4 regions of the Streptomyces sp. NPDC051211 genome follow, and region 3 is predicted to be linked to each of the others. Evidence: riboswitches for the same ligand, from Rfam matches in the RefSeq annotation. Region 3 holds a riboswitch; each other region holds the start of a gene.
What was found. Region 3 has a riboswitch for cobalamin ahead of AB0447_RS04160 (ribonucleoside-diphosphate reductase subunit alpha). Riboswitches for the same ligand answer to the same signal wherever they lie in the genome.
Positions count from the first base shown of each region.

Region 1: another riboswitch for cobalamin. It lies ahead of AB0447_RS00815 (ABC transporter substrate-binding protein); the one in region 3 lies ahead of AB0447_RS04160 (ribonucleoside-diphosphate reductase subunit alpha).
Region 2: another riboswitch for cobalamin. It lies ahead of AB0447_RS34610 (cobalamin biosynthesis protein); the one in region 3 lies ahead of AB0447_RS04160 (ribonucleoside-diphosphate reductase subunit alpha).
Region 4: another riboswitch for cobalamin. It lies ahead of AB0447_RS03050 (energy-coupling factor ABC transporter permease); the one in region 3 lies ahead of AB0447_RS04160 (ribonucleoside-diphosphate reductase subunit alpha).

Region 1 is NZ_JBFBAV010000001.1:158,602-165,391, forward strand. Features, by position in the region: gene AB0447_RS00795 (AAA family ATPase) at 1-418, shown strand, start outside; gene AB0447_RS00800 (DUF2087 domain-containing protein) at 501-779, opposite strand; gene AB0447_RS00805 (serine hydrolase domain-containing protein) at 921-2,315, shown strand; gene AB0447_RS00810 (NUDIX domain-containing protein) at 2,721-3,224, opposite strand; cobalamin riboswitch at 3,282-3,420, shown strand; gene AB0447_RS00815 (ABC transporter substrate-binding protein) at 3,546-4,472, shown strand; gene AB0447_RS00820 (iron ABC transporter permease) at 4,469-5,488, shown strand; gene AB0447_RS00825 (ABC transporter ATP-binding protein) at 5,575-6,315, shown strand; gene AB0447_RS00830 (hypothetical protein) at 6,326-6,790, opposite strand, start outside.
Region 2 is NZ_JBFBAV010000068.1:10,656-17,445, forward strand. Features, by position in the region: gene AB0447_RS34595 (alpha/beta fold hydrolase) at 1-250, opposite strand, end outside; gene AB0447_RS34600 (inorganic phosphate transporter) at 605-1,873, shown strand; gene AB0447_RS34605 (hypothetical protein) at 1,897-2,118, shown strand; cobalamin riboswitch at 2,209-2,365, shown strand; gene AB0447_RS34610 (cobalamin biosynthesis protein) at 2,402-3,421, shown strand; gene AB0447_RS34615 (cobyric acid synthase) at 3,418-4,941, shown strand; gene AB0447_RS34620 (putative cobaltochelatase) at 5,090-6,790, shown strand, end outside.
Region 3 is NZ_JBFBAV010000002.1:253,068-259,857, forward strand. Features, by position in the region: gene AB0447_RS04140 (carbon starvation CstA family protein) at 1-1,668, shown strand, start outside; gene AB0447_RS04145 (YbdD/YjiX family protein) at 1,665-1,862, shown strand; gene AB0447_RS04150 (Uma2 family endonuclease) at 1,923-2,507, opposite strand; gene AB0447_RS04155 (GNAT family N-acetyltransferase) at 2,585-3,097, shown strand; cobalamin riboswitch at 3,139-3,280, shown strand; gene AB0447_RS04160 (ribonucleoside-diphosphate reductase subunit alpha) at 3,424-5,820, shown strand; gene AB0447_RS04165 (ribonucleotide-diphosphate reductase subunit beta) at 5,820-6,790, shown strand, end outside.
Region 4 is NZ_JBFBAV010000002.1:4,785-11,574, reverse strand. Features, by position in the region: gene AB0447_RS03065 (ATP-binding cassette domain-containing protein) at 26-850, opposite strand; gene cbiQ (cobalt ECF transporter T component CbiQ) at 841-1,590, opposite strand; gene AB0447_RS03055 (energy-coupling factor ABC transporter substrate-binding protein) at 1,595-2,068, opposite strand; gene AB0447_RS03050 (energy-coupling factor ABC transporter permease) at 2,068-2,769, opposite strand; cobalamin riboswitch at 2,798-2,992, opposite strand; gene AB0447_RS03045 (flavodoxin family protein) at 3,148-3,879, shown strand; gene AB0447_RS03040 (hypothetical protein) at 4,058-4,597, opposite strand; gene AB0447_RS03035 (hypothetical protein) at 4,756-5,469, shown strand; gene AB0447_RS03030 (L-serine ammonia-lyase) at 5,488-6,790, opposite strand, start outside.

The DNA of each region.
Region 1 (6,790 bases), on a different contig from region 3:
GGCGCTGCCGTCGGCGGTGATGTGCGACATCGACGGCACGCTGGCGCTGCGCGGCGACCGCGGCCCGTACGACTTCACGCGCTGCGACCGCGATCTGCTCAACGTCTCCGTCCGGCAGGCCCTGCGAGCCTTCCGCAGCGCCGAGAACGACACGATCGTGCTGCTGTCCGGGCGCAGCGAGGACCACCGGGCCATCACCGAGGCGTGGCTCGCCGCGCACGAAGTGCCGTACGACGAGCTGTGGATGCGGGCCTCCGACGACGGCCGCAGCGACGACATCGTGAAGGCCGAACTCTTCGACGCACACGTCCGGCACCGCTACGCGGTCCGCGTCTCGCTGGACGACCGCGACCGGGTGGTGGCCCTGTGGCGCCGGATGGGCCTGCCCACCTGGCAGGTCAACTACGGCAACTTCTAGTTCTGCCGGATCGGCCGGGCGCCCTCTCCTTACGGGGCGTCCGGTCGCGGGCCGCCGCCCGGAGCGGCCACGCCTGGAGGAGCTACGACCCGCCCGCCCGCCGGTAGCTGCTGCCGTCCCGGGTCCGGACCAGGAGGCCGGCGATGACCAGGTAGCGCCGCAGGGCGGCGCTGTCCTCGTGCACGGTGTGCAGCGCTTCGTTCACCTCGGCCTCGGTGTACGCGCGGTCGGGCGCGAACAGGGTCTCGGCGAGGTGTGCGAGCAGCTGCTCGCGGCGGGCGGCCTTGCGCGGGATCGCCTTCAGGCGGCCGGTGGCGGTGAAGAGGTCGGACACGGACTGTGCTGCTCGTTGCTCGGACATGCGGGGCAGCCTCGCCGACGGCGGTGGCCCCGGCAACGCATTTTCCGCCCACCGCCGAGCCCTCGGAGCCCCGCTTGCACTGCGTTCAAGTGCTGGCTACCCTTCACTTGAACGCAGTGCAAGTGCGCTAAGGGGAGTGGCATGTCACATCACACGCTGTCCGGGTTCGTCGAGGCGACCGCCACCGAGCTGGGCGTCCCAGGCGTTGCGGTCGGGGTCTGGGTCGACGGACGGGAGGTCTTCGCCTGCCACGGCGTGACGAGCACCGAGAACCCGCTGCCCGTCGACGAATCGACCCTGTTCCAGCTGGGGTCGGTCACGAAGACCCTGACCGCGACCGCACTGATGCGGCTGGCCGCGCGCGGCCGGATCGACCTGGAACTGCCGGTGCGCCACTACGTTCCCGAGCTCGTGCTCGCGGACGAGCGGGCCGCGGCCGAGATCACCGTGCTGAACCTGCTCAACCACACCGCGGGGCTGGACTGGGCGGTCATCGCCGACACCGGCGACGGGGACGACGCCCTGGCCGGCTACGTGGCGAAGATGTCCGAGCTGGACATGATCGCCCGGCCGGGCACCCGGGCCTCGTACAGCCAGGCCGGGTACAACCTGGCCGGGCGGATCCTGGAGACCGTCACCGGGATGACGTACGAGCGGGCCGTCGCCTCCCTCGTACTCGAGCCGCTGGGGCTCTCGGACACCTTCTTCGGGCCCGACGACGTCATGACCCGGCGGTTCGCCGTCGGCCACAACCTCGGCGAGGACGGAACGCTGTCCATCGCCCGCCCCTGGCGGATCCCGCGCGGACACAACCCCGGCGGCGGCGGTGTCTCCTCGGTGGCGGACATGCTGCGCTGGGCCCGGTTCCAGCTCGGCGACGGCCGGGCGGAGAGCGGTGTCCCGGTTCTGCCGGCCGCGGCCCTCCAGCGGATGAAGGAGCCGACGGTCGCACTGCGGAGCAGCACGCTCGGCGACGCCATCGGCATCTGCTGGTTCCTGCGCGAGGTCGACGGCGTCCAGACGGTGGGTCACGGAGGTTCGGCGATCGGCCAGTTCGCCGAGTTCCTCGTCGTGCCCGAGCGGAACTTCGCCGTCGTCGCGATGTCCAACGCCGGCCCGGACGGCATCCTCTGCAACCAGGCGATCGTCCGCTGGGCACTCCAGACCTACCTGGGTGTCACCGACCGGGAACCGGAGCCGCTCCCCTATGACGAGGCGCGGGCCCGGGAGATCGTCGGAAGCTACGACATCGACGCCATGACCCTCACCATCAGCAGCACGGACGGGCCCGGACTGCTCCTCGACGTCCGGATCAAGCCGGAGATCCGCGCGGCGGCGGACACCGACCTGCCCCCGGACCACGCGCCGGCCGCCGTCGGCCTGCTGCCCGGCGACGGGGACGAGTACATCGTCACCGGCGGGGGACTGAAGGGCCAGCGCGGCTTCTTCACCCGCGACGCAAGCGGGGCGGTGGTCGGCGTCGACCTCGCCGGCCGGCTGTTCCAGCGCGTGGGATCCGGCGTGGGCCGGGGGTAGAGAAGCGGCGGCAGGGCCTCCTGGTCCGGCTCGGCCGGGACCGCATCCCCGAGCTGCCAAGGGGCCCCGTCTCACCTCACCATGTCACCGGCAGGCTTTTCACCCCGTAGAAGTCCGAGTCGGTACGCATCGGGACCCGGTAGCGGGTGTGCTCGGACGCGTCCATCCGCAGGAACATGCCGGCCTCGGCCGGCGGGGCCTGGTATTCGGCGGCGGGCCCCCCGGAACGGGCCAGTTCGCCAGCTCGGCGCGCGAACTGAACCGGCTGTCCGACAGTACCTCGCGGACCAGGGCGTGGCTGGTCGCGCCGGCCAGCCCACGTGCCCGTTGGGGTAGACCATCCGGCGCAGCGGCTGACGCCGGAGGTTTGGGGCCACAGCGGCGACCGGCGGGCGGCCGGTGTGCTCATGTGACCGATGGGACGGACTCCAGGTACGCCACCGTGCCCGTGCGGCGGGCCCGGTCGATCACCGCGAGCCGGGCGAAGTTGGCGGGGGTCATCACCTTCACCCACTCCTCGACCGGCAGCACCCGGAACTCGCTGTGCTCGCCCGGGTCCAGCACGATGCCCGCGATCTGTTCCTGGTCGAGCGTGCCGCCGTCGAAGATGAACCCGATGTGGTTGGTGTGCCAGTCCTCGCCCCGCGGCGTGAGGAAGTGCACACCCAGCAGCTTCGGTTCACCCGAGAAGACGATCCCGGTCTCCTCCTCGCACTCCCGCACCGCCGTCTCCCACGGCGTCTCGCCGTGATCCATGTTCCCGCCCGGGAACTGCCACGCCTCCGTGCTGTACGTGGCGCGCAACTGGACCGGGTTGCCGATTGCATCGGTGAAGTACAGGCAGGCGTACGCGGTGGCCGGAGGCAGAGTCGCGATGTACTCGCGCGGCGGGAGCCAGGTGTTCGTCATGGTCTTCCTCCCGGGAGATCAGGTGCGGAGATCAGTCCATCACGTGCACCCTGCGCCGTCTGGCAGACTGGGCCGCGTCACCCCCGGGCGGCGCAGATCAGGAAACCGGTGCAAGTCCGGTGCGGTCCCGCCACTGTGACCGGTTCCCCCCACGGGAGCCGGAAGTCAGACACTGACGCGCCGCCTCTTCACCTTTCACGTCGACCAGGGGACGAGGATCCCCCGGAGAGGCTTCCCGTGGTCCTGTCGTACCCGCGCGCCGCCGCGCGCCGCATCCCCGGCGCCCTGCGCACGCTCGCCGCCCTCGCCCTCCTCGTCCCGCTGGCCGGCTGTGCCGGTTCCGGCGACGACGACGCCGAGCCCCGGGCCGCCGCGCCCGGATTCCCGTACACCGCCACCAACTGCGGGGTCGGCACCACCTACCGGGAACCGCCCCGGCGCGCCGTCACCCTCACCCAGCACACCACCGAGATCCTGCTCGCCCTCGGCCTCCAGGACCGCATGGTCGGCACCGCCTACCTCGACGACGCGATCCTGCCCGCCTACCGCCCCGCCTACGACAAGATCAAGGTGCTGGCGAAGGAGTACCCCTCCAAGGAGCAACTGCTCGCAGCCAACCCCGACTTCGTGTACGGCGGTTACGCCAGCGCCTTCGACAAAGCGGCCGGCCGCGACCGGGCCGGCCTCCAGAAGAGCGGGATCAACACCCGCCTCAACGTGGAGTACTGCACCGGCGGCCCGGTCGGACTCGACCAGCTCCGCACCGAAATCACCGAGGTCGCCCGCACCTTCGGCGTGCCCGAGCGCGGCGCCCGGCTGATCGAGGACCAGCAGCGGCGCATCGACGCCGTGGCGCAGAAGGTGTCCGGCCGGCCCAAGCCCGCCGTCTTCGCCTACGACGGCGGCGACAGCGCCGCCTCCACCTCCGGCGGCCACGGCATCGGCAACGACATCATCACCCGCGCCGGCGGCACGAACCTCTTCGCCGACCTCGAGGACTCCTTCGGCGAGGTGTCCTGGGAGAAGGTCATCGAGCGCAAGCCCGAGGTCATCCTCATCTACGACTACGGCGGCACCCCCGTGGAGGCCAAGAAGCAGCGCCTGCTGAACGACCCGGCCCTCGCCCAGGTGCCGGCCATCAAGAACAAGCGGTTCGTCGTGCTGCCGCTGTCCTCGGCCGTGCTCGGCGTCCGCGTCGGCGACGCCGTCGAGTCCCTCGCCCGCCAGCTGCACCCCGGAGCGGTGTGACCCGCCGGACGGCCGCCGTCCTCGGCGGGCTCACCGCCGCGCTGCTGGCCTCCGCCGTCGCCGGTCTGGCGCTCGGCCCGGTACGGATCTCCCCGGGACAGGTGCTCGACATCGTCCTCGGCGGGCAGCACACCGGCGCCTTCGCCGCCATCGTGTGGGACGTCCGCATGCCGCGGGTGCTGCTCGGCGCCGTCGTGGGGGCCGGGCTCGCCGTGACCGGCACCGTGCTGCAGGCCCTGGTCCGCAACCGGCTCGCCGACCCGTTCCTGCTCGGCGCCTCCTCGGGGGCCTCCGCCGGCGCCGTCGCCGTCCTGGTCCTCGGCGTCGGCGCGGGATTCGCGACCACCGTGACCCTGCCGGCCGCCGCGTTCGCGGGATCCCTGGGCGCCCTGGTCTGCGTGTACGCGATGGCCCGGCGCGGCGGCAGCATGACCACCGGGCGGCTGATCCTGGCCGGGGTGGCCGTCCAGTACGTCCTGTCGGCCCTCACCAGCCTGGTCCTGGTCCTCGCCGCCGAGGCGGACCAGGTCCGCCTGGTGCTGTTCTGGACGCTCGGCGGCCTCGGCGGCGCCCGCTGGGACGAACTCGCCCTGCCGGCCGCCACCCTGCTGCTCGGCACCGGCCTGCTGCTCGCACTGGCCCGGCCGCTCGACCTGCTGCTCGCCGGCGAGGAGGGCGCGCAGACCCTCGGCCTGGACACCGGCCGGTTCCGGGCCTCCGTGTTCGTGCTGACCTCGCTGGTCATCGGGGTGCTGGTGGCGTACAGCGGGGCCATCGGCTTCGTCGGGCTGATGATCCCGCACGCCGCCCGGATGGCCGTCGGCGCCGGACACCGGGCGCTGCTGCCGGTGGCCGCACTGGGCGGGGCGGTGTTCCTGGTCCTGGCCGACCTGGTCGCCCGTACTGCCGCCGCCCCCGAGGAGATACCGGTCGGGGTGGTCACCGCGCTGGTCGGCGGACCCTGCTTCCTGTGGATGCTGCGGCGGTCCGCGCGCGCCGAAGGAGTCCTCGGATGACCGCTGTTCAGGAGCCCGCCGGCAAGGGGTCCGTGCGGGAACACGAACCCGGTGGCCATCGGGCCGCGGAGCTGCGGGTGGAGGGGCTGCGGTACGAGACGGGCGGCCGCACCCTGCTGCACGGCATCGACCTGACCGCCCGCCCCGGCGAGACCGTGGGCGTGGCCGGACCCAACGGCAGCGGCAAGACGACGCTGCTGCGTTGCGTGTACGGCGCCCTGCGGCCCGCCGCGGGCCGGGTGCTGCTCGACGGCACGGACGCCGGCGCGCTCCCCGTCAAGGAGCGGGCCCGCCGGGTGGCCGTGGTCCCGCAGGACGCGAGCGGCACCTTCGGGCTGACGGTGCGCGAGGTGGTGGCGATGGGCCGCAGTCCGCACAAGCGCTTCTGGGAGCAGGACGGCCCCGAGGACGTACGGCGCATCGCCGGGGCCCTGCGCACGGTGGGCGTGGAGGAGCTGGGGGAACGGCCCTTCGACGAGCTCTCCGGCGGGGAGCGGCAGCGCGCACTGGTGGCCCGCGCCCTGGTCCAGGACCCGGGCCTGCTCGCCCTGGACGAGCCGACGAACCACCTGGACATCCGCTACCAGCTGGAGATCCTCGGCCTGGTGCGCGGCCTGCCGGCCACCGGCCTGCTGGTGCTGCACGACCTCAACCTGGCCGCTTCCTTCTGCGACCGGCTGTACCTGCTGCACGAGGGGCGGGTGGTGGCCGCCGGAACCCCGGCCGAGGTGCTGACCGAGGAGATGCTGGGCGAGGTGTACGGCGTACGCACGCGGGTCGGCGTCCATCCGACCACCGGGGCGCCCAGCATCGTCTATCTGCCCTGAGCCGGGAGGGTCAGGGGGCCACGGTGATCTGCTGGGCCGGGTCGGTGGTGTCGGCCACCTTGTAGACGGCGTTGAAGGTGGAGGCCGTCGCGCTGGTCGGGCAGCCGAACCCGCCGGTGACCTTGACCGGGACCGAGGTGTTGGTGAAGGTCAGGGAGGGCGGGGCGCCGTTGGTCCAGGTGCCGGGGACGCCGGCCGGGGCGGTGGGCGCGGCGACGACCGTGCAGGAGGCCAGGCCGCTGGTCCTGACCACCAGGCCGCCGGTGGGGACGGTCATGGTGGCCGTGATCGGGGACCCGTGCTGCATGGACACCTGCCAGGCGCCGCTGGTGGTCACGGTCGGGGTCACGCCGGGCATGCTCGACGTACAGGAGCTGTACGTCGGGGCGGAGATCGGCGAGGAGACCGGGCCGGCCGGGTTGTGGTTGCCCGGGGCGGCCGGGACGGTGCCGGTGGAGACGGAGACCGTGCAGGT
Region 2 (6,790 bases), on a different contig from region 3:
CGACCACGGCGTGCACCCCCGGGGCGTCCAGGCCGTGGATGCCGGGGCGCAGCGAAGCCAGGGAGCGGGTCAGGGCGACCCGGCCGGCGGCGGTGCCGTGGACGCTGAGCGGGGGGCCGCCCGGCAGGGGGCGGCCGGGTTCGGGCCGCAGGGCCGCGTCGGCGGCGTACCGGCCGGCCGCGACGGCGGCCGCGCAGGCACCTATGAGGGCGGTGGTGACGGCCGCTGCCGTCGCTGTCGCGGTGCGCACCGTTCCAGTCTGGGCGGGAGGGCCGGGCCCGGCCAGTGGAGTGGAATATTCCGCCGAGTACCCCGGGCGGTGTCGTGCAGGCGCGGGAAGCCGTCCGGACCGCTCCCGCCCGCGCGTGATCTGGGTCTCTTCCGGGGGGCGGACGGAGGGCTTCCGGGGCCGGCCGACCCGTGCGGAGGGATCCGTTCACCCCGCTTTGACGTGCACGAATCGGCCCATCGGCGGCACAATCGGGACGAGCGTCCCGAACCCGGGCCGGGCTGGTACACCGCACCGCCTGCATCAGTTCACTTTTCGTTCACCTAGGTTGCCTACGGTCGGCGAGCCACTGACGCCAAACAGAAGCCTGGGTAAATGGAGCACATAACGCTTCTCCTCGGGATCGTGATCATCACCGCTCTCGTGTTCGACTTCACGAACGGTTTCCACGACACAGCCAACGCGATGGCTACCACCATCTCGACCGGCGCCCTCAAGCCCAAGACGGCGGTGGCCATGTCCGCCGTGCTCAACCTCGTCGGCGCGTTCATGTCCGTGGAGGTCGCCAAGACGATCTCCAAGGGCCTGGTCAACGAGGACGGCATCCAGCCAGAAGTGATCTTCGCCGCGCTCGTCGGCGCCATCCTCTGGAACCTCGTCACCTGGCTGGTCGGACTCCCCTCCAGCTCCTCCCACGCCCTGATGGGCGGCCTGATCGGTGCCGCGATCGCCTCCGCGGGCATCGGCGCCGTCAACGGCGACGTGGTCGTCACCAAGGTGCTGATCCCCGCGATCGCCGCGCCGATCGTCGCCGGTGTCGCCGCGATGCTGGCCACCAAGGTCACGTACAAGATCGGCAACAACGTCGGCGAGAAGACCTCGGCCAAGGGCTACCGGGCCGGTCAGATCGCCTCGGCCGGTCTGGTCTCCCTCGCGCACGGCACCAACGACGCGCAGAAGACGATGGGCATCATCACCCTGGCCCTGGTCGCCGGCGGTGCGCTCGCCCCCGGCTCCAACCCGCCGGTCTGGGTCATCGTCTCCGCCGGTCTGGCGATCGCGCTCGGCACCTACCTCGGCGGCTGGCGCATCATCCGCACCATGGGCAAGGGCCTGACCGACCTGCAGCCGCAGCAGGGCTTCGCCGCCCAGACCTCGGCCGCCAGCGTCATCCTGGCCTCGTCCACCCTCGGCTTCTCGCTGTCCACCACCCACTCGTGCTCCGGCGCGGTCATGGGTGCCGGCCTCGGCCGCAAGGGCGGTGTGGTCCGCTGGTCCACCGCGACCCGCATGTTCATCGCCTGGGGTCTGACCCTGCCGGCCGCCGCGCTGGTCTCGGCCCTCGCCGAGTGGGTCATGCGCACCGGTGACGTCGGCGTCGCCGCCGTGACCGTCTTCCTCGTCGGCTCCTGCCTCGCCATCTGGCTGATCTCCCGCCGCCAGGTCGTCGACCACACCAACGTCAACGAGCTGGAGACCCCGGGCGAGGAGCCCGGAGTGGTCACCACCGCGATGGCCGCCGTCACCGTGCCGCCGGCCGGTACCACCGCCGCCGTCACCGACGAGGACCTGAAGGCCACCATCTCCGCCCCCAGCGCGCACGCGTCCGGCGAGGCCCCGACGGCTCCGGCCGCCGCGGTCTGACGATCAGAGAAGGTTTCGGCAGTATGAAGATCGACTGGGCAGCTCTCGGCTCCGTCTTCGGGGTCAGCCTCTCCGCCACCGTGGCCCTGGTGGCCCTGTTCACCCTCGGCATGGTGGGCCTCTCCAAGCACGAGGCCGCCACCGATCAGGGCGGCGCCGCCACCCTGGCCCGCACCGGCGCCTACGCCTGCTTCGCGCTCTGCGCCGCGGCCGTGGCCTACGGGATCTACCTGATCGTCGTCTGATCCACCGCGTACAAGGCTCCCCCCGGTTCTCCGAGGGGAGCTTTCGCATGCCCTGCCCCACCTTCACCGCAGGTCAACGGCGAGTTGACGGGCAATCTCAGTGCGTGGTGGACTGCCCGAGCCATTACGGCGGCAGCAGAGGAAGTCCGGTGAGAATCCGGCGCGGTCCCGCCACTGTCACCGGGGAGTACGGACGTCAGCCCGTACCGCCGGGAGCCAGGAACTCTCGCCGCCGGACACGTCGAACCAGGGCGCGGACCCTGAGTGAGGACATAGCTGCCCCATGCGTGCCGATCGCGTATTCGCGTACGGCGTGACGGCGGGCCTGATCGGCGACCGGATCCTCGGGGATCCACGCCGCGGGCACCCCGTCGCCGCCTTCGGAAGAGCCGCCGCCGCCGTCGAACGCGCCCTCTGGCGCGACCGGCGCTCCCGGGGCGTGGTGCACGCCCTGGTGTGCGCCGGAGGCGCCGCCGCCGTGGGCGTGCTGGGCGCCCGCGCCGTGCGCGCCCGGCCCGCCGCCGTCCGGATCGCCCTGACCGCCGCCGCCACCTGGGCCGTGGTCGGCGGGACCTCGCTGGGCCGGGAGGCCCGCGCCATCGGCGGGGCCCTTGCCGCCGGGGACGCCGAAGTGGCCCGGGAACGCCTCCCCCACCTGTGCGGGCGCGACCCGCACGCCCTGGACGAGCAGCAGATCGCGCGTGCCGTCGTGGAATCGGTGGCCGAGAACACCTCCGACGCGGTGGTCGGGGCCCTGGTGTGGGGTGCCGTCGCCGGTGTGCCGGGGCTGGTCGCCTTCCGCGCCGTGAACACCCTGGACGCGATGGTGGGCCACAAGTCGCCCCGCCATCTGCGCTACGGCTGGGCCTCGGCCCGGCTGGACGACCTCGCGGGCTGGCCGGGAGCCCGGCTGACCGCGCTGGCCGCCGTACTCGCCGGCCCGGACCGTCGGGGGGCGGTCCGGGCCTGGCGCTCCGACGCGGCCGCCCACCCCAGCCCCAACGCCGGCCCGGTCGAGGCCTCCTTCGCCGGGGCGCTGGGCGTCCGGCTGGGCGGCACCCTCGCCTACGGCGGGCGGGTGGAACACCGGGCCGTGCTCAACGGAGAGACCGGGCGGCCGGTGCAGATCGCCGACATCGAACGGGCGGTACGGCTGTCCCGGCAGGTGACCTGGCTGGCGCTGGGTGCCTGCGTGGGCGCCCGGCTGCTCGCCCCGCGGATCGCACGAGCCGCACGCGGTGCACGAGTCGCACGAGTCGCAGAAGTCGCAGGAGTCGCAGGAGTACAGAGGGGACGCGGATGAGCAGCGGCACGAAGCGGGGCGGGGGCCTGCTGGTCGCCGGCACCACCTCGGACGCGGGCAAGAGCGTGGTCACGGCGGGCATCTGCCGTTGGCTGGCCCGCCAGGGCGTGAAGGTGGCGCCGTTCAAGGCGCAGAACATGTCGCTGAACTCCTTCGTCACCCACGAGGGCGCGGAGATCGGCCGGGCCCAGGCCATGCAGGCCCAAGCGGCCCGGGTGGAGCCCACGGCCCTGATGAACCCGGTGCTGCTCAAGCCCGGCAGCGACCGCAGCAGCCAGGTGGTGCTGCTGGGCAAGCCGGTGGGCGAGATGAGCGCGCGCGGCTACCACGGAGGCCGGCAGGAACAGCTGCTGGGCGTGGTGACGGACTGCCTGGAGCAGTTGCGGGGCACGTATGACGCCGTGATCTGCGAGGGGGCGGGCAGCCCGGCCGAGATCAACCTGCGGCGCACGGACATCGTGAACATGGGCATCGCGCGGGCCGCGCGGTTCCCGGTGGTGGTGGTCGGGGACATCGACCGCGGCGGCGTCTTCGCCTCCTTCTTCGGTACGACGGCCCTGCTGTCCGCCGAGGACCAGTCGCTGATCGCCGGCTACCTGGTGAACAAGTTCCGCGGCGACGTGACGCTGCTGGAGCCGGGCATGGAGATGCTGCGCGGCCTCACCGGCCGGGCGACGTACGGGGTCCTGCCGTTCCGGCACGGCCTGGGCATCGACGAGGAGGACGGCCTGCGGGTCTCCCTGCGGGGCGCCGTCCGGGAATCGGTGGTGGCCCCGCCGGTGGGCGAGGACGTGCTGCGGGTCGCGGTGTGCGCGGTGCCGCTGATGTCCAACTTCACCGATGTGGACGCGCTCGCGGCGGAGCCGGGGGTGGTGGTGCGGTTCGTGGACCGGCCCGAGGAACTGGCCGACGCGGACCTGGCCGTCGTACCGGGCACGCGCGGCACGGTGAAGGCACTGCAGTGGCTGCGCGAGCGCGGCCTCGCGGACGCCCTCGTCCGGCGGGCCGCCGAGGGGCGGCCGGTGCTGGGCGTCTGCGGCGGCTTCCAGGCGCTGGGCGAGCGGATCGAGGACGAGGTCGAGTCCCGGGCGGGCGTGGTGGACGGGCTCGGGCTGCTGCCCGTCCGCATCCGCTTCGAGCGGGAGAAGACCCTTGCGCGGCCGGCGGGTTCGGCGCTCGGGGAGCCGGTCGAGGGGTACGAGATCCACCACGGCGTGGCCGAGGTGCTGGGCGGGACCCCCTTCCTGGACGGGTGCCGGGTCGGGTCGGTGTGGGGAACGCACTGGCACGGCTCGCTGGAGTCGGACGGGTTCCGGCGGGCGTTCCTGCGCGAGGTGGCTTCGGCTGCGGGGCGCCGGTTCGTACCCGCGCCGGACACGAGCTTCGGCGCCCTGCGCGAGGAACAGCTGGACCTGCTGGGCGACCTGATCGAGGAACACGCGGACACCGGCGCACTGCTCCGCCTGATCGAGACCGGGGCCCCGGCGGGGCTCCCGTTCATCCCCCCGGGCGCGCCGTGAGGGCCGCGGCCCTGCGGGGCTTCCCCCCGAACGACGGCGAGGCCGGGGGAGCCGGCATCAGCCGGATCCAGCCCCGCCGGCGTTCGAAGCGCGGGGTCCGGGGCGGAGCCCCGGGAACGGTCCGCACCACCGAAGGAGTGAGCAACGCATGAGCACGCCCTATCCGTTCACCGCAGTGGTCGGCCAGTCCGACCTGCGGCTGGCGCTCCTGCTGAACGCCGTGAGCCCGGCGGTCGGCGGCGTGCTGGTGCGCGGGGAGAAGGGGACCGCCAAGTCGACCGCGGTGCGCGCCCTGTCCGCGCTGCTCCCGCAGGTGGACGTCGTACCGGGCTGCCGGTTCTCCTGCGCGCCCGCTGCGCCCGATCCGGCCTGCCCGGACGGCCCGCACGAGCCCGGCGAGGGGACCGCGCGCCCCGCGCGGATGGTGGAACTGCCGGTCGGCGCCTCCGAGGACCGCCTCGTCGGCGCGCTCGACATCGAACGGGCCCTCGCCGAGGGCGTGAAGGCCTTCGAGCCGGGCCTGCTGGCCGATGCGCACCGCGGGATCCTCTACGTGGACGAGGTCAACCTGCTCCACGACCACCTGATCGACCTGCTGCTGGACGCGGCCGCGATGGGCGCCTCGTACGTGGAGCGCGAGGGCGTCTCCGTCCGGCACGCCGCCCGCTTCCTGCTCGTCGGCACCATGAACCCGGAGGAGGGCGAGCTGCGCCCGCAGCTCCTGGACCGGTTCGGGCTGACCGTCGAGGTCGCGGCCTCCCGGGAGCCGGCCCAGCGGGTCGAGGTGGTGCGCCGGCGGCTCGCGTACGAGGACGATCCCGCGGGCTTCGCCGCCCGCTGGTCCGGGGACGAGACGGCGGTACGGGAGCGGGTGGTGGCGGCCCGGGCGCTGCTGCCGCAGGTCCGGCTCGGCGACAACGCGCTGCTGCAGATCGCGGCGACCTGCGCGGGCTTCGAGGTCGACGGGATGCGGGCCGACATCGTGATGGCCCGGACGGCGACCGCGCTGGCCGCGTGGGCCGGACGGACGGAGGTCCGGAAGGAGGACGTCCGGCAGGCCGCCCTGCTGGCGCTCCCGCACCGGCGGCGACGCAACCCCTTCGACGCGCCGGGCCTGGACGAGGACAAGCTCGACGAGATCCTGGACGGCTTCCCGGACGAGGAGCCGGACCCGGAGCCCGAGCCCGAACCGGACGGGGACGGGGACGGCGGCGGGGACGGCGGGCCGGACGGGGGCGGCGGGGTGCCGCCGCAGACCGGGCCCGAGGAGCAGGCGCCCGAAGAGGGCCCGGACAGCGGGGAGACGGCCGCGCCGGAGCCCGAGCCGGCCCGGGCGGAGGCCCAGGAGCCCTCGGCGGACGCGTCGGACACGGCGGATGCTGCGGACTCGGCGGATGCTGCGGACGCGCCCGTGCAGGCGGCTGTCCGGGCGGCCGAGCCGTTCCGGACCCGGATGCTGAGCGTGCCCGGCCTCGGCGAGGGCGCATCCGGGCGGCGCTCGCGCGCCCGGACCGCACACGGGCGCACCACCGGCGCGCAGCGCCCGCGCGGCCAGCTGACGAAGCTGCACCTGGCCGCGACCGTGCAGGCGGCCGCCCCGCACCAGCGGGCGCGCGGCCGGTCCGGTCGCGGTCTGGTCATCCGCAAGGACGATCTGCGGCAGGCGACGCGGGAGGGCCGCGAGGGCAACCTCGTGCTGTTCGTGGTCGACGCCTCCGGGTCGATGGCGGCCCGGCAGCGGATGAGCGCGGTCAAGGGCGCGGTGCTGTCGCTGCTGCTGGACGCCTACCAGCGGCGGGACAAGGTCGGGCTGATCACCTTCCGGGGCGCGGGCGCGGATCTGGCGCTG
Region 3 (6,790 bases):
CTGGTCGCCGTGTTCGCCATCATGATCATCCTGCTGGCAGTGCTGGCACTGGTCATCGTCAACGCCCTGGCGCACTCCCCGTGGGGCGTGTTCTCCATCGGCATGACCATCCCGATCGCCCTCTTCATGGGCTTCTACCTGCGCGTGCTGCGGCCCGGCCGGGTCACCGAGATCTCGGTCATCGGCGTCGCGTTGCTGCTGCTCGCCATCGTCGCGGGCGGCTGGGTCGCGGAGTCCTCGCTGGCGGACACCTTCACCCTGGAGAAGGAGACGCTGGTCCTGTGGATGGTCGGGTACGGCTTCCTGGCATCGGTGCTGCCGGTGTGGATGCTGCTCGCGCCCCGGGACTACCTGTCCACCTTCATGAAGATCGGCACCATCGCGCTGCTCGCGATCGGCGTGGTCATCGCGATGCCGACGCTGAAGATGCCCGCGGTCACCGAGTTCGCCTCGCGCGGCGACGGCCCGGTCTTCGCCGGCTCGATGTTCCCGTTCGTGTTCATCACCATCGCCTGTGGCGCCCTGTCGGGCTTCCACTCCCTGGTCTCCTCGGGCACCACCCCGAAGATGATCCAGAAGGAGACCCAGGTCCGGATGATCGGCTACGGGGCGATGCTGACCGAGTCCTTCGTCGCGGTCATGGCGATCATCGCGGCCTGCATCATCGAGCCGGGCCTGTTCTTCGCCGTCAACTCCCCCGGCGGGGTCATCGGCACCACGGTCGAGTCCGCCTCCCAGGCGGTGACCGACTTCGGCTTCGCCATCTCGCCGGAGGCGCTCACCCAGGCCGCCAAGGACGTCGAGGAGTCCAGCCTGCTGTCCCGTACGGGCGGCGCCCCGACCTTCGCACTCGGAATGTCGGAGATCTTCTCCTCCGTCATCGGCGGCGCGGGCATGAAGGCGTTCTGGTACCACTTCGCGATCATGTTCGAGGCGCTCTTCATCCTGACCACCCTCGACGCGGGCACCCGGGTCGGCCGGTTCATGCTCCAGGACACCCTCGGCAACGTCCACAAGTCCTTCAAGGACGTCAGCTGGAAGCCGGGCGTGTGGTTCGCGAGTGCGATCGTCGTCGGTGGCTGGGGCTACTTCCTGTGGGTCGGCATCAAGGATCCGCTGGGCGGCATCAACCAGCTCTTCCCGCTCTTCGGCATCGCCAACCAGCTGCTCGCCGCGGTCGCACTGGCCGTCTGCACCACGCTGCTGGTCAAGTCCGGGCGGCTCAAGTGGGCCTGGGTGACGGGTGTTCCGCTGGTCTGGGACGCGACGGTGACGCTGACCGCGAGCTACCAGAAGGTCTTCTCGGACGACGTGAAGGTCGGCTTCTTCGCCCAGCGCGACAAGTACCAGGCGGGCATCGACGCGGACAAGGTGCTGCCGCCCGCGAAGTCGATGGACGACATGCACACGGTGGTCACCAACGCCACCGTCGACGGCGTCCTCTCCGCCCTGTTCGCGGTGCTGATCATCATCGTCCTGGCGGACGCTGCCCGGACCTGCATCAAGGCCGTCCGCCGCCCCGAATCGGTGACCCTCTCCGAGGTCCCGTGGACCGAGTCGAAGATCGTCGCCCCGGCCGGGCTGATCGCAACGGCCGAGGAACGGGCCGAACTGGCGGCCGCCGGCCTCGACTCCGGCGGCGGCAAGGTGAAGGAACCGGTCACGTGACCACGCTGCGGCAGCGCCTGGCCAAGGTCCGGTTCTACGTCCGCGAGTTCTCGGGCGAAGCGGCGTACGACCGGTACGTCGCCCACGCCCGCTCGCACGACCCGGACGCGGAGGTCATGACCCGGCGCGCCTTCGAGCACGCCCGGGTCGACGCCCGCGAGGCGGACCCGCGCGAGGGCTTCCGCTGCTGCTGAGTTCCCGTACGTGCGCAGGGCCCCGCCGATCCCCGGCAGGGCCCTGCGCGGTCTGCTGCCTCAGCGCACCCAGTCCTTGAGGGGCTCGCTCTGAAAGGTAATGCCGACAGGCTCGGGGAGTTCGACATCCTGGCCGAAGGGCACGGTCCGGGCGTTCTGGTAGCGGCGACCGTTGGGCTCGCTGTAGACGGTGACCTCGCAGCTGTCGCGGTCGACGAGGAGGTACACCGGGATGCCCGTCTGGGCATAAGCGCGTGGCTTCTCGTTGCGATCGCGCCCGTCGGTATCGGAGTCGTACGAAGTGACCTCGACAACCATCAGAACAGGCGCCGGATCAGCCCACTCCCCTTGGCCGACGAAGGCGTCGTCCGGAGCCATGGATGCGTCCGGGCGCGCGCGGCCCGAGCGGTATTCCTGGACCTTCAGACCCCGCTCGACGTGAAGCCACAACTCGGGCCGGTGCTGCATACAGACGCGAGACAGCCACAGCACAATTCGGTCGTGGTCCCCGTCGGGCACTGCCTTGACCCCCAGCTTTCCGTCGATGAACTCCAGCCGCAACCCCTCGATCTCACGGGCGCCTATGCGCGCCAGGGATTCGAACTCTTCGGTCAGCATCTTGGGCCGGTCGGTCATCACGGTCATGCCTCGCTCGCCTTCTTCGACGGTCTGTCTCCGACGATAGCGCCGGGCGCCCACACCCGTCGCGCAGACTGGACAGCATGGACATAGTGATCAGGGCGGCCGTGGCCGCCGAGTACGCCGAACTGGGTGAGATCACCGCGGCCGCGTACCTCGGCGACGGGCTGCTCGACGACAACGGGACCGACTTCTACGAGAAGAAGCTGCGGGACGTCGCCGGGCGGGCCGGGGACGGGGAAGTGCTCGTGGCCGTGCTCGACGGGCGGCTGCTCGGCGGGGTGACCTTCGCCCCGCCCGGCAGCCCGCTCGCCGACATCGCGGGCCCCGCGGAGGCCGAGTTCCGGATGCTCGCGGTGGCTGCCGCCGGCCGCGGGCGGGGCGCCGGGGAGGCCCTAGTGCGAGCCTGCATCGAGCGGGCCCGGGCCATCCACGGGGTCCGGCGGCTGGTGCTCTCCACCCAGGCCGGGAGCCCGGCCGCGCACCGGATCTACGAGCGGCTGGGCTTCGTACGGACCCCCGATCGGGACTGGTCGCCGATCCCCACCGTGCCGCTGCTCACCTACGCCCTGGAGTTGCACGGCCCGGCACAGTAGCCGCGCCGACACAACATGTGGGGGGTCACGCATGCACGGCCCCCCACATGTATGCTCATGGCTGCTGTCGCCGCAGGGGAATCCGGTGCGAATCCGGAACTGTCCCGCAACGGTATGAAAGCGCACCTTTCGCCAGAAGGGGCGCCCCAAGTCCGAGCACCTGCCGACGGTGCGCCCTGACCGACCGGTCCGGGTGCCGATTCGTCCGGGCCTCGCGGTTGGGCCGGTGGACGCCATGCGGTGTACGCGTTCCTGCCACGCCCGCATGTGCTGCCTCGCGCCCCGCCTTCCGCAGGTGACCGGAGCCGAGCGAGGAGAGCTCCCCCGTGACCATCGCGCCTGCCGCACCGCGCGCCGAGTCCGCCCAGCCCGCCGAAGGCCCGGGCGCCGCGCTGCTGCGGACTCTCACCGAGCTGACCGCCGATCTGCCCGACACCGACCCCGGCCGGGTCGCCGCCGCCGCGCTGCGCGGCCGGAGCTCGGACGCGGACGAGGCCGAGCTGCGGGGGCTGGCCACCGAGGCGGCCGCGGGGCTGATCTCCGAGGACCCGGCGTACTCGCGGCTGGCCGCGCGACTGCTCACGCTGGCCATCGCCGAAGAGGCGGCCGGCCAGGGCGCGGTCTCCTTCGCCGAGTCCGTCGCCGTGGGCCACCGCGAGGGTCTCATCGCCGACCGCACCGCCGACTTCGTGCAGGCCCATGCCGCGCGGCTCGACTCGCTGGTCGAGCACGCGCTCGCCGAGGGCGCCGACGACCGGTTCGGCTTCTTCGGCCTGCGCACCCTGCACAGCCGCTACCTGCTGCGGCACCCGATCACCCGTCAGGTCATCGAGACCCCGCAGCACTTCATGCTGCGCGTGGCCTGTGGCCTCGCCGAGGACGACAGCGTGGCCGCGGTCGAGGAAGTCGCCTCCCTCTACCGGCTGATGAGCCGCCTCGACTACCTGCCGTCCTCCCCCACCCTCTTCAACTCCGGCACCCGGCACCCGCAGATGTCCTCCTGCTACCTGCTGGACTCCCCGCTGGACGAGCTCGACTCGATCTACGACCGCTACCACCAGGTGGCCCGCCTGTCGAAGCACGCGGGCGGCATCGGCCTGTCGTACTCCCGGATCCGCGCCCGCGGTTCGCTGATCCGCGGCACCAACGGGCACTCCAACGGCATCGTCCCGTTCCTGAAGACCTTGGACGCCTCCGTCGCCGCCGTGAACCAGGGCGGCCGCCGCAAGGGCGCCGCCGCCGTCTACCTGGAGACCTGGCACGCGGACATCGAGGAGTTCCTGGAGCTCCGCGACAACACCGGCGAGGACCAGCGCCGCACCCACAACCTGAACCTGGCGCACTGGATCCCGGACGAGTTCATGCGACGGGTCAACGCCGACGGCCAGTGGTCGCTGTTCTCCCCGGCCGATGTGCCCGAGCTGGTGGACCTGTACGGCGACGATTTCGACGAGGCCTACCGCAAGGCCGAGGCCGCCGGGCTGGCGAAGAAGACCATGCCGGCCCGGGACCTGTACGGCCGCATGATGCGCACCCTCGCGCAGACCGGCCAGGGCTGGATGACCTTCAAGGACGCCTCCAACCGGACCGCGAACCAGACCGCACTGCCGGGCTCGGTGGTCCACTCCTCCAACCTCTGCACCGAGATCATCGAGGTGACCAACGACGGCGAGACCGCCGTCTGCAACCTCGGCTCGGTCAACCTCGGCGCCTTCGTGGTGGAAGGGGCCGAGGGCGGGGAGCTCGACTGGGAGCGGCTGGACGAGACCGTCCGGACCGCCGTGACCTTCCTCGACCGGGTCGTGGACATCAACTTCTACCCGACCGAGCAGGCCGGCCGCTCCAACGCCCGCTGGCGCCCGGTGGGCCTGGGCGCGATGGGCCTGCAGGACGTGTTCTTCAAGCTGCGGCTGCCCTTCGACTCCGCCGAGGCCAAGGCCCTCTCCACGAAGATCGCCGAGCGGATCATGCTCGCCGCGTACGAGGCCTCCGCCGACCTCGCCGAGCGCCACGGCCCGGTTCCCGCCTGGGCGCAGACCCGTACCGCGCAGGGCGTCCTGCACCCCGACCACTACGGTGTGGAGCACCACTGGCCGGAGCGCTGGGCGGCGCTGCGGACCCGGATCGCCGCGACCGGCATGCGGAACTCGCTGCTGCTGGCGATCGCCCCGACCGCGACGATCGCCTCGATCGCCGGCGTGTACGAGTGCATCGAGCCGCAGGTCTCCAACCTCTTCAAGCGCGAGACGCTGAGCGGTGAGTTCCTGCAGGTCAACGCCTACCTGGTGGAGGAGCTGAAGAAGCTCGGCGTGTGGGACGCGCAGACCCGCGAGGCGCTGCGCGACGCCTCGGGCTCGGTGCAGGGCTTCGGCTGGATCCCGGCCGAGGTCCGCGAGCTGTACCGGACGGCGTGGGAGATCCCGCAGCGCGGCCTGATCGACATGGCGGCGGCCCGTACCCCGTACCTGGACCAGAGCCAGTCGCTCAACCTGTTCCTGGAGACGCCGACCATCGGGAAGCTCAGCTCGATGTACGCGTACGCCTGGAAGCAGGGCCTGAAGACCACCTACTACCTGCGGTCCCGCCCGGCGACGAAGATCGCCCGCGCCGCGTCCGGCAGCGCCGCCGTCCCGGCCGCCGCCACCCCCCTCCCGCAGGCCGTCGACGCCGACGCGCTGGCCTGCTCCCTCGAGAACCCCGAGTCCTGCGAGGCCTGCCAGTAATGAGCTCCACCGAAAAGGCTGCAATGAACAAGAACCTGCTCGACCCGGGCTTCGAGCTGACCCTCCGTCCGATGCGCTACCCGGACTTCTACGAACGCTACCGGGACGCGATCAAGAACACCTGGACGGTGGAGGAGGTCGACCTGCACTCCGACGTCGCCGACCTCGCCAAGCTGACCCCTGCCGAGCAGCACATGATCGGCCGCCTGGTCGCGTTCTTCGCGACGGGTGACTCGATCGTCTCGAACAACCTGGTGCTCACGCTCTACAAGCACATCAACTCCCCGGAGGCGCGCCTGTACCTGTCGCGCCAGCTGTTCGAGGAGGCCGTGCACGTCCAGTTCTATCTGACGCTGCTGGACACCTACCTGCCCGACCCGGACGACCGCGCGGCCGCGTTCGACGCGGTCGAGGAGATCCCCTCCATCCGCGAGAAGGCGCAGTTCTGCTTCAAGTGGATGGACTCGGTCGAGAAGATCGAGCGTCTGGAGACGGCCGCCGACCGGCGCCGCTTCCTGTTGAACCTGATCTGCTTCGCGGCCTGCATCGAAGGCCTGTTCTTCTACGGCGCCTTCGCCTACGTGTACTGGTTCCGGTCGCGCGGTCTGCTGCACGGCCTGGCCACCGGCACCAACTGGGTGTTCCGCGACGAGACCATGCACATGAACTTCGCCTTCGAGGTCGTGGACACGGTCCGCAAGGAGGAGCCGGAGCTCTTCGACGACAAGCTCCGGCAGCAGGTCACGGACATGCTGAAGGAGGCCGTGGAGGCGGAGCTGCAGTTCGGCCGCGACCTGTGCGGTGACGGTCTGCCGGGCATGAACACCGAGTCGATGCGCGAGTACCTGGAGTGCGTGGCCGACCAGCGGCTGGTCCGCCTCGGCTTCCCGCCGGTGTACGGCTCGCAGAACCCGTTCTCCTTCATGGAGCTCCAGGGCGTCCAGGAGCTGACCAATTTCTTCGAGCGCCG
Region 4 (6,790 bases), 250 kb from region 3:
GGGCCCGAGGGCGGGGGTTCCGCCGTCAGGACGGCCAGGCCGACAGGGCCTCGGGGGTGCGGGGGCCGGGAACGTCCGCCGGGAGGAGGCCACGCGTCCGCAGGAACGAGGTCACCGCCGGGGACCACGCCTGGCGCAGCCCCGCCGAGGTGAGCAGCGCGGGGTCCGAGAGGAGGTCCGCCGCCGGGCCGGTCCGGATCCCCGACGGGGTCAGGACGGCCGCGTCGTCGGCCCAGCGGACCGCCAGGTCGACGTCGTGGGTGGCCATGACGACCGTCGTGTCCGACAGCCCCGCAAGGACCGCCAGCAGGCGCTCCTGCCCGTCCGGGTCCAGTCCTGCCGTCGGCTCGTCCAGGATCAGCACCCGTGGCCGCATCGCCACCGCCCCGGCGATCGCCGCACGCTTGCGCTGACCGTAGGACAGCAGATGGGTGGGGCGGTCCCGCAGTGCGGTGATGTCCAGGGCGGCCAGGGCCCCGTCGACCCGCGCCCGGACCTCGCCCGCGGGCAGGCCCAGGTTCAGCGGGCCGAAGGACACGTCCTGCTCCACCGAGGCGGCGAAGAGCTGGTCGTCCGGATCCTGTACGACCAGCTGGACGGACGTCCGGAGCCGGGTCAGGCCCGCCCGGTCGTGCGCGACGACCGTGCCGTCCAGCCGGAGTTCGCCCGAGCCCGGCCGCAGCCCGCCGCTGAGCAGCCGCATCAGGGTGGTCTTGCCGCTGCCGTTGCGGCCCAGCAGGGCCAGCGAACGCCCCTCGGCGATCCCGAAGTCCACCCCGGACAGGACGGCCGGCCCGTCCTCGTACGCGTAGCCGGCCCCGCACAGTTCCACCAACGGCCTCACAGCCAAACCCCCTTCAGTACGACAGTCAGCGCGGCCACCCCGGCCAGCAGGGCGGCCGACGCCGCCAGGAACCGCCAGGACAGCGCCGCCTCCGGCACCAGCACCCGCAGGGTGCCGTCGTAGCCTCGGCCGGCCAGCCCCGCCTGGAGCCGTCCGGCGCGGTCGAAGGCCCGGACGAAGGCGGTCGCGGCCAGCCCGGCCACCGAACGCCAGGCCGCCCCCCGGCTGGTGTGCCCCAGGCGGGCCGCCTGCGCCGCCCGCACCTGGGCCAGCGAGTCCAGCAGCAGGAACCCGATCCGGTACATGACCAGGGCGACGTCCACCACCGGGGCCGGCACCCCGGCCCGGACCAGCCGGGGCAGCACGTCCGAGACGGGGGTGGTGAACGCGAACAGCAGTACGCCGAGCGAGGCCGCCGACGTACGGAGCAGGAGGTCCGCGGCGTGCCGCGGCCCGTCCGGGGCGAGCGAGACCCAGCCGTCCGGGCCGCCCACCGCGAACAGCAGCGGGACGGCCCCGGTGAAGCAGAAGCCCAGCGGGATCCGGAAGGCCCGCCACAGCTGCCGCCCGGCCACCCCGGCCGGGCCCAGCAGCACCGCCAGGGTGGCGCAGGCCACCAGCGGCCCGCCTGGCCAGGGCGGCAGGCACACCGCGCTGACCGTCAACCCCAGGCCCAGCAGGGCCTTCTCCAGCGGGTGGCGGCGGCGCCACCGACTGCTGTGCGCCGCCGCGTCGATGGGCAGCACGGGGTCAGGACTCCGCGCCGCCGGCCGGGGCGGGGCCGTCGGCCTCTGCCGGGGCGGCCTTTGCCGGGACGGCCTTCGCCAGGGCGGGCTTCGCCGCGGCGGCCTCCGCCCTCGCCTGCTCCGCCTCCTCCTCGGCGGCGACCGCGAGCACCACGGCTCCCTGCGCCCGGGAACGACCCTCGGCCAGCCCCTGCCGGCGCCCCTTGCGCAGGCCGAAGTAGTACGCGAGCACGCCCGCGCCCAGCGCCGCCTGCAGCGCGAACAGCGCCGACTCCACCTCCCCGGACGGGGGTTCGTACAGCGGGGAGAACCACGGCTCGTAGTCCGGCTTCAGCTCGGTGATCGCCGCCTCCGCCTGCGCGTCCGCGCCGGTGAACGGCTCCTCCTTGTCGTCGCCCAGCCCCAGGGCGAGCGGGAGCACGGCCAGCGCCGCCACCACCAGCAGCAGCAGGGCATTGATCTTCGCGTTCTTCGACATCAGACCGCCGCCTCCGGGTTCGTCTTCGCCTGCGCCCCGGTGAAGCGGGCCACACCCAGCCGGATCAGGTCCGACTTGCTGGACTGCATCAGCAGCCGCATCACCAGCACCGTCAGCAGGCCCTCGCTCACGGCCAGCGGAATCTGGGTGACCGCGAAGATCCCCCCGAACTTCGCGAGCGCGCCCGCGAACCCGCTCCCCGGGTCGGGGAAGGCCAGCGCCAGCTGGACGCTGGTGACGCAGTAGGTGATCAGGTCGGCGAAGAAGGCGCCGAAGAAGACGGACACCATCAGCGGGGTGCCGGACTTCTGCAACAGCCGGTAGACCGCGTAGCCGGCCCACGGGCCCGCGATCGCCATCGAGAAGACGTTGGCGCCCAGGGTGGTCAGCCCGCCGTGGGCGAGCAGCAGCGCCTGGAAGAGCAGGGTGATCGTGCCCAGGACCGCCATGATCGGCGGCCGGAACAGTATGGCGCCCAGCCCGGTACCGGTGGGATGGGAACAACTGCCGGTCACCGAAGGGATCTTCAGGGCGGACAGGACGAAAGTGAACGCTCCGGACGCACCGAGGAGCAGGGTGCTCTCCGGATTCGCCTTGACCTCACGGGTCAGTGCGCGGACTCCGTGGACGACGAAGGGAGCAGACGCGGCGCCCCAGGCGACCGCGTGCAACGGGGGTAGGAACCCCTCGGCAATATGCATGAGTGGGGAGACCTCTCCAGCACCTCGTGGATGGACAACGCGCCCCGGCCGGTCTCCTGGCTCACGGGTGCTGATGCCCTGGCTCCGCCTTCCCGGGCCGCGCGGTCTCCCACGTCAGCCCAGTGGCTTCCCGTAGGAGTGGAGCCGGACTTCCCGATCACAGTGGCGAGGGCCGCACCGGTTTTCCACCGGTTTCCCGTACACCAAGGCCCGATGACCCTAGTGGTCCGCACGGACCGGCCACAACCCGACCCCGGCGCGGCCCCGACCCCGGCGCCGACCCCGGCCCGACCCCGGCGCCGGTCAGGCCGGGCCCGGTGCTCCGCCGTCCGGACCTCCGCGGTGGCGGGCCCGCACGGCCGCCCACAGGCTGGGGAGGTGACCGAGGACAGCCGTACGCCCGACGCACCGGACTACTCCGACCTGAGTGCCGTCTACGTGAACTGCACGCTCAAGCGCTCGCCCGAGACCAGCAACACCGAGGGACTGATCGCCCGCAGCCGCGCCGTCATGGAGTCGGCGGGCGCCCGGACGTCACTGATCCGTGCCGTGGACCACGACATCGCGACCGGCGTCTGGCCGGACATGACCGAGCACGGCTGGGAGACCGACCAGTGGCCGGTGCTCTACAGCCGGATCATGGACGCAGACATCCTCGTGCTGTGCGGCCCGATCTGGCTCGGCGACAACAGTTCGGTGATGAAGCAGGTGATCGAGCGGCTGTACGCGTGCTCCTCGCTGCTGAACGACAGGGGCCAGTACGCCTACTACGGGCGGGTCGGCGGCTGTCTGATCACCGGCAACGAGGACGGGGTCAAACACTGCGCGATGAACGTCCTCTACAGCCTCCAGCACCTCGGGTACGCGGTCCCCCCGCAGGCGGACGCCGGCTGGATCGGCGAGGCCGGCCCCGGACCCTCCTACCTCGACCCGGGCTCGGGCGGCCCGGACAACGACTTCACCAACCGCAACACGGCCTTCATGAGCTGGAACCTGATGCACCTGGCCGCCCTCCTCAAGCGCAGCGGCGGCATCCCCGCGCACGGCAACCAGCGCTCCGAGTGGGACGCGGGCTGCAGATTCGATTTCCCCAATCCCGAGCACCGGTGACCGGTTGCCCGCGGTGCGACCAGGACTGGATGAGCGGGAACGGCGACCCGGGCAGCATGCGGATCAGGCCGCTGACCTGAGAGCCGGGGACGGCAACGGGAACGGAAAGCGGGACGGGCCGGGGCCCGGGGCGTGCGACGACACCCCGGGCCCCGGCGGCAGGTCCGCCGCGTCCGCGTCAGCAGACGTTGGCGTGCTTGACGTCCAGCACGAACCGCTCGGGTCCGTGCAGCTTGAAGGCCTTGTACTCCGGCCTGGTGTTGAAGGCGGCGCCGAAGGTCACGTACCCCTCGTAGTCGCCGGTCATGGCGATGCCCTTGAGCTTGGGCAGGTAGATCTTGAGGAGCTTGGGCCCCTTGTAGACCGAGTGGCCCGCGTCGTTGTGTGCCTGGGCGGGGTGCAGGCGTATCTCCAGGAAGTACTTCCCGGCGAGCGGGACCGGCTTCCCGGACCCGTCGTAGTAGAGCTTGGCGGTCCGGCGGACGGTGACCTCGGGTACGTATCCCCGGACGTCGATGACGAGCCGGTCGTACGTGCAGTGGCCGCCCCAGCGGGCATTGACCACGTGCGGGGTCTGGGTCCAGGTGCGGTCCGTGGCCCGTTCCGGGGCCTGGATCCGAGCCGAGGCCGGAGCGGCGAGCCCGACTCCGGCGGTGAGGAGGGCGCCCGTGACCAGGGCCACGAGCTGCCGGCGGCGTATGGGGTGGAGGCGATTCATGACGTCCCCCGGTTTCTCCGGATGAAGGGGACAGAGCTGACATCCATGGAGACATCCATCGTCGCCGTACGGTTCCATCGGCGCGACGGCAAAATGTCGCGACGGCACCATGGGCTGAGACCATGGCCCCCTCAGTAACTCGTGTCTCTGGGGGGACCATGCGCATCACCCGTACCGCCGTCGGCCTGGTGGCCGCCACCGCCGCCGCGGCCCTGCTGGCCGGCTGCACCGCTCCGGCCGAGAAGGCGAAGCCCACGGCGCCCCCGGCGACCACACAAGCCCCGCCGGCCCAGGGCGCCCCGGCCGCGCCGTCCGACACCGAGCCCCGGCCCCAGGACCAGAACCTGCTGGCCTGGACCGGCGACCCCAACGACGCGGGCCATGTCACGGCCCAGTCCGCCGCCGGTGTCGGCGGCCGGGTGACCCTCGTACGGATCGTCCTGCGCGAGCGGATCACCTGGTCGAACATCTGGCTGGGCCTGGCCGGCATCGACCCCCAGGCCTCCCTGTCCGACTGCTACCTCGGCGTGTACGACGCGAGCGGCACCCTCCGCGCCGCCACCGCGGACATCTCGCCCCAGCTGATGACCGACCCCGTCGCCAAGCCGCTGGCCCTGGCCAAGCCGTTCACGGCCGAGCCGGGGACCTACTTCATCGCGCTGCTGCTGAACGGCACCTGGGCCACCAACGGCCTGACCCTCAAGGCCACCGGAGCCGGCATCTCGGTGAACGCCGGCCTGACCCCGCCGAGCCTCCGGTACAGCACCGTCCTGACCGGGCAGACCTCCCTGCCGGCCACGGTGAACCTCAAGGACCAGTCCACCAGCACCATCAACACCGGGTGGGCCAGTCAGTGGTACGCGATCTCCTGAGCCGCGAGCGCGGCGGGATCAGCACTCGATGACGTTGACCGCGAGCCCGCCGCGGGCCGTCTCCTTGTACTTGATCTTCATGTCGGCACCGGTCTCCTTCATGGTCTTGATGACCTTGTCCAGGGAGACCTTGTGGCTGCCGTCGCCGCGCATGGCCATCTTCGCCGCGGTCACGGCCTTCACCGCCGCCATGCCGTTCCGCTCGATGCACGGGATCTGCACCAGGCCGCCGACCGGGTCGCAGGTCAGGCCCAGGTTGTGCTCCATGCCGATCTCGGCGGCGTTCTCCACCTGCTCCGGAGTGCCGCCCAGCACCTCCGCCAGCGCGCCCGCCGCCATCGAGCAGGCCGAGCCGACCTCGCCCTGGCAGCCGACCTCGGCGCCGGAGATCGAGGCGTTCTCCTTGAACAGCATGCCGATCGCGCCGGCGGCGAGCAGGAAGCGGACCACGCCGTCCTCGTCCGCGCCGGGCACGAAGTTCATGTAGTAGTGCAGGACCGCGGGCAGCACGCCGGCCGCGCCGTTGGTGGGTGCGGTCACCACCCGGCCGCCGGCCGCGTTCTCCTCGTTCACCGCCATCGCGTAGATCGTCGTCCACTCGCTGCGGTGCATCATCGGGTCGCCCTCGGTGCGCAGCTGGCGCGCGGTGGACGCGGCCCGCCGCTTGACCCGCAGGCCGCCCGGCAGGATGCCCTCGCGGGACATGCCGCGGGAGACGCAGGACTGCATGACCCGCCAGATCTCCAGCAGGCCCGCCCGGATCTCCTCCTCGGTGCGCCAGGCCTTCTCGTTCTCCAGCATCAGGGAGGAGATCGACAGGCCGGTCTCGCGGGCGAGGCGCAGCATCTCGTCACCGGAGCGGAAGGGGTACTTCAGCACGGTGTCGTCGAGCTTGATCCGGTCCTCGCCGACCGCGTCCTCGTCCACCACGAAGCCGCCGCCGACCGAGTAGTACGTCTTCTCCAGCAGCGGGGCGCCGCTCGCGTCGTACGCGAAGAGGGTCATCCCGTTCGCGTGGTACGGCAGCGACCGGCGGCGGTGCAGGATCAGCTGGTTCGGCTCGTCGAAGGGGATCTCGTGCGCGTCCTCTATCTCCGTGCCGAGCAGGCGCAGCCGGCCCGTCTTCCGGATCCGCTCGACCTCGTCGTCGGCGGTCTCCACGTCCACGGTGCGGGGGGAGTGGCCCTCCAGGCCCAGCAGGACGGCCTTGGGGGTGCCGTGGCCGTGCCCGGTCGCGCCCAGGGAGCCGTACAGCTCGGCTCGGACGGAGGCGGTCTGGGCGAGGATGCCGTCCTTCTTGAGCCGGTTCACGAACATGCGC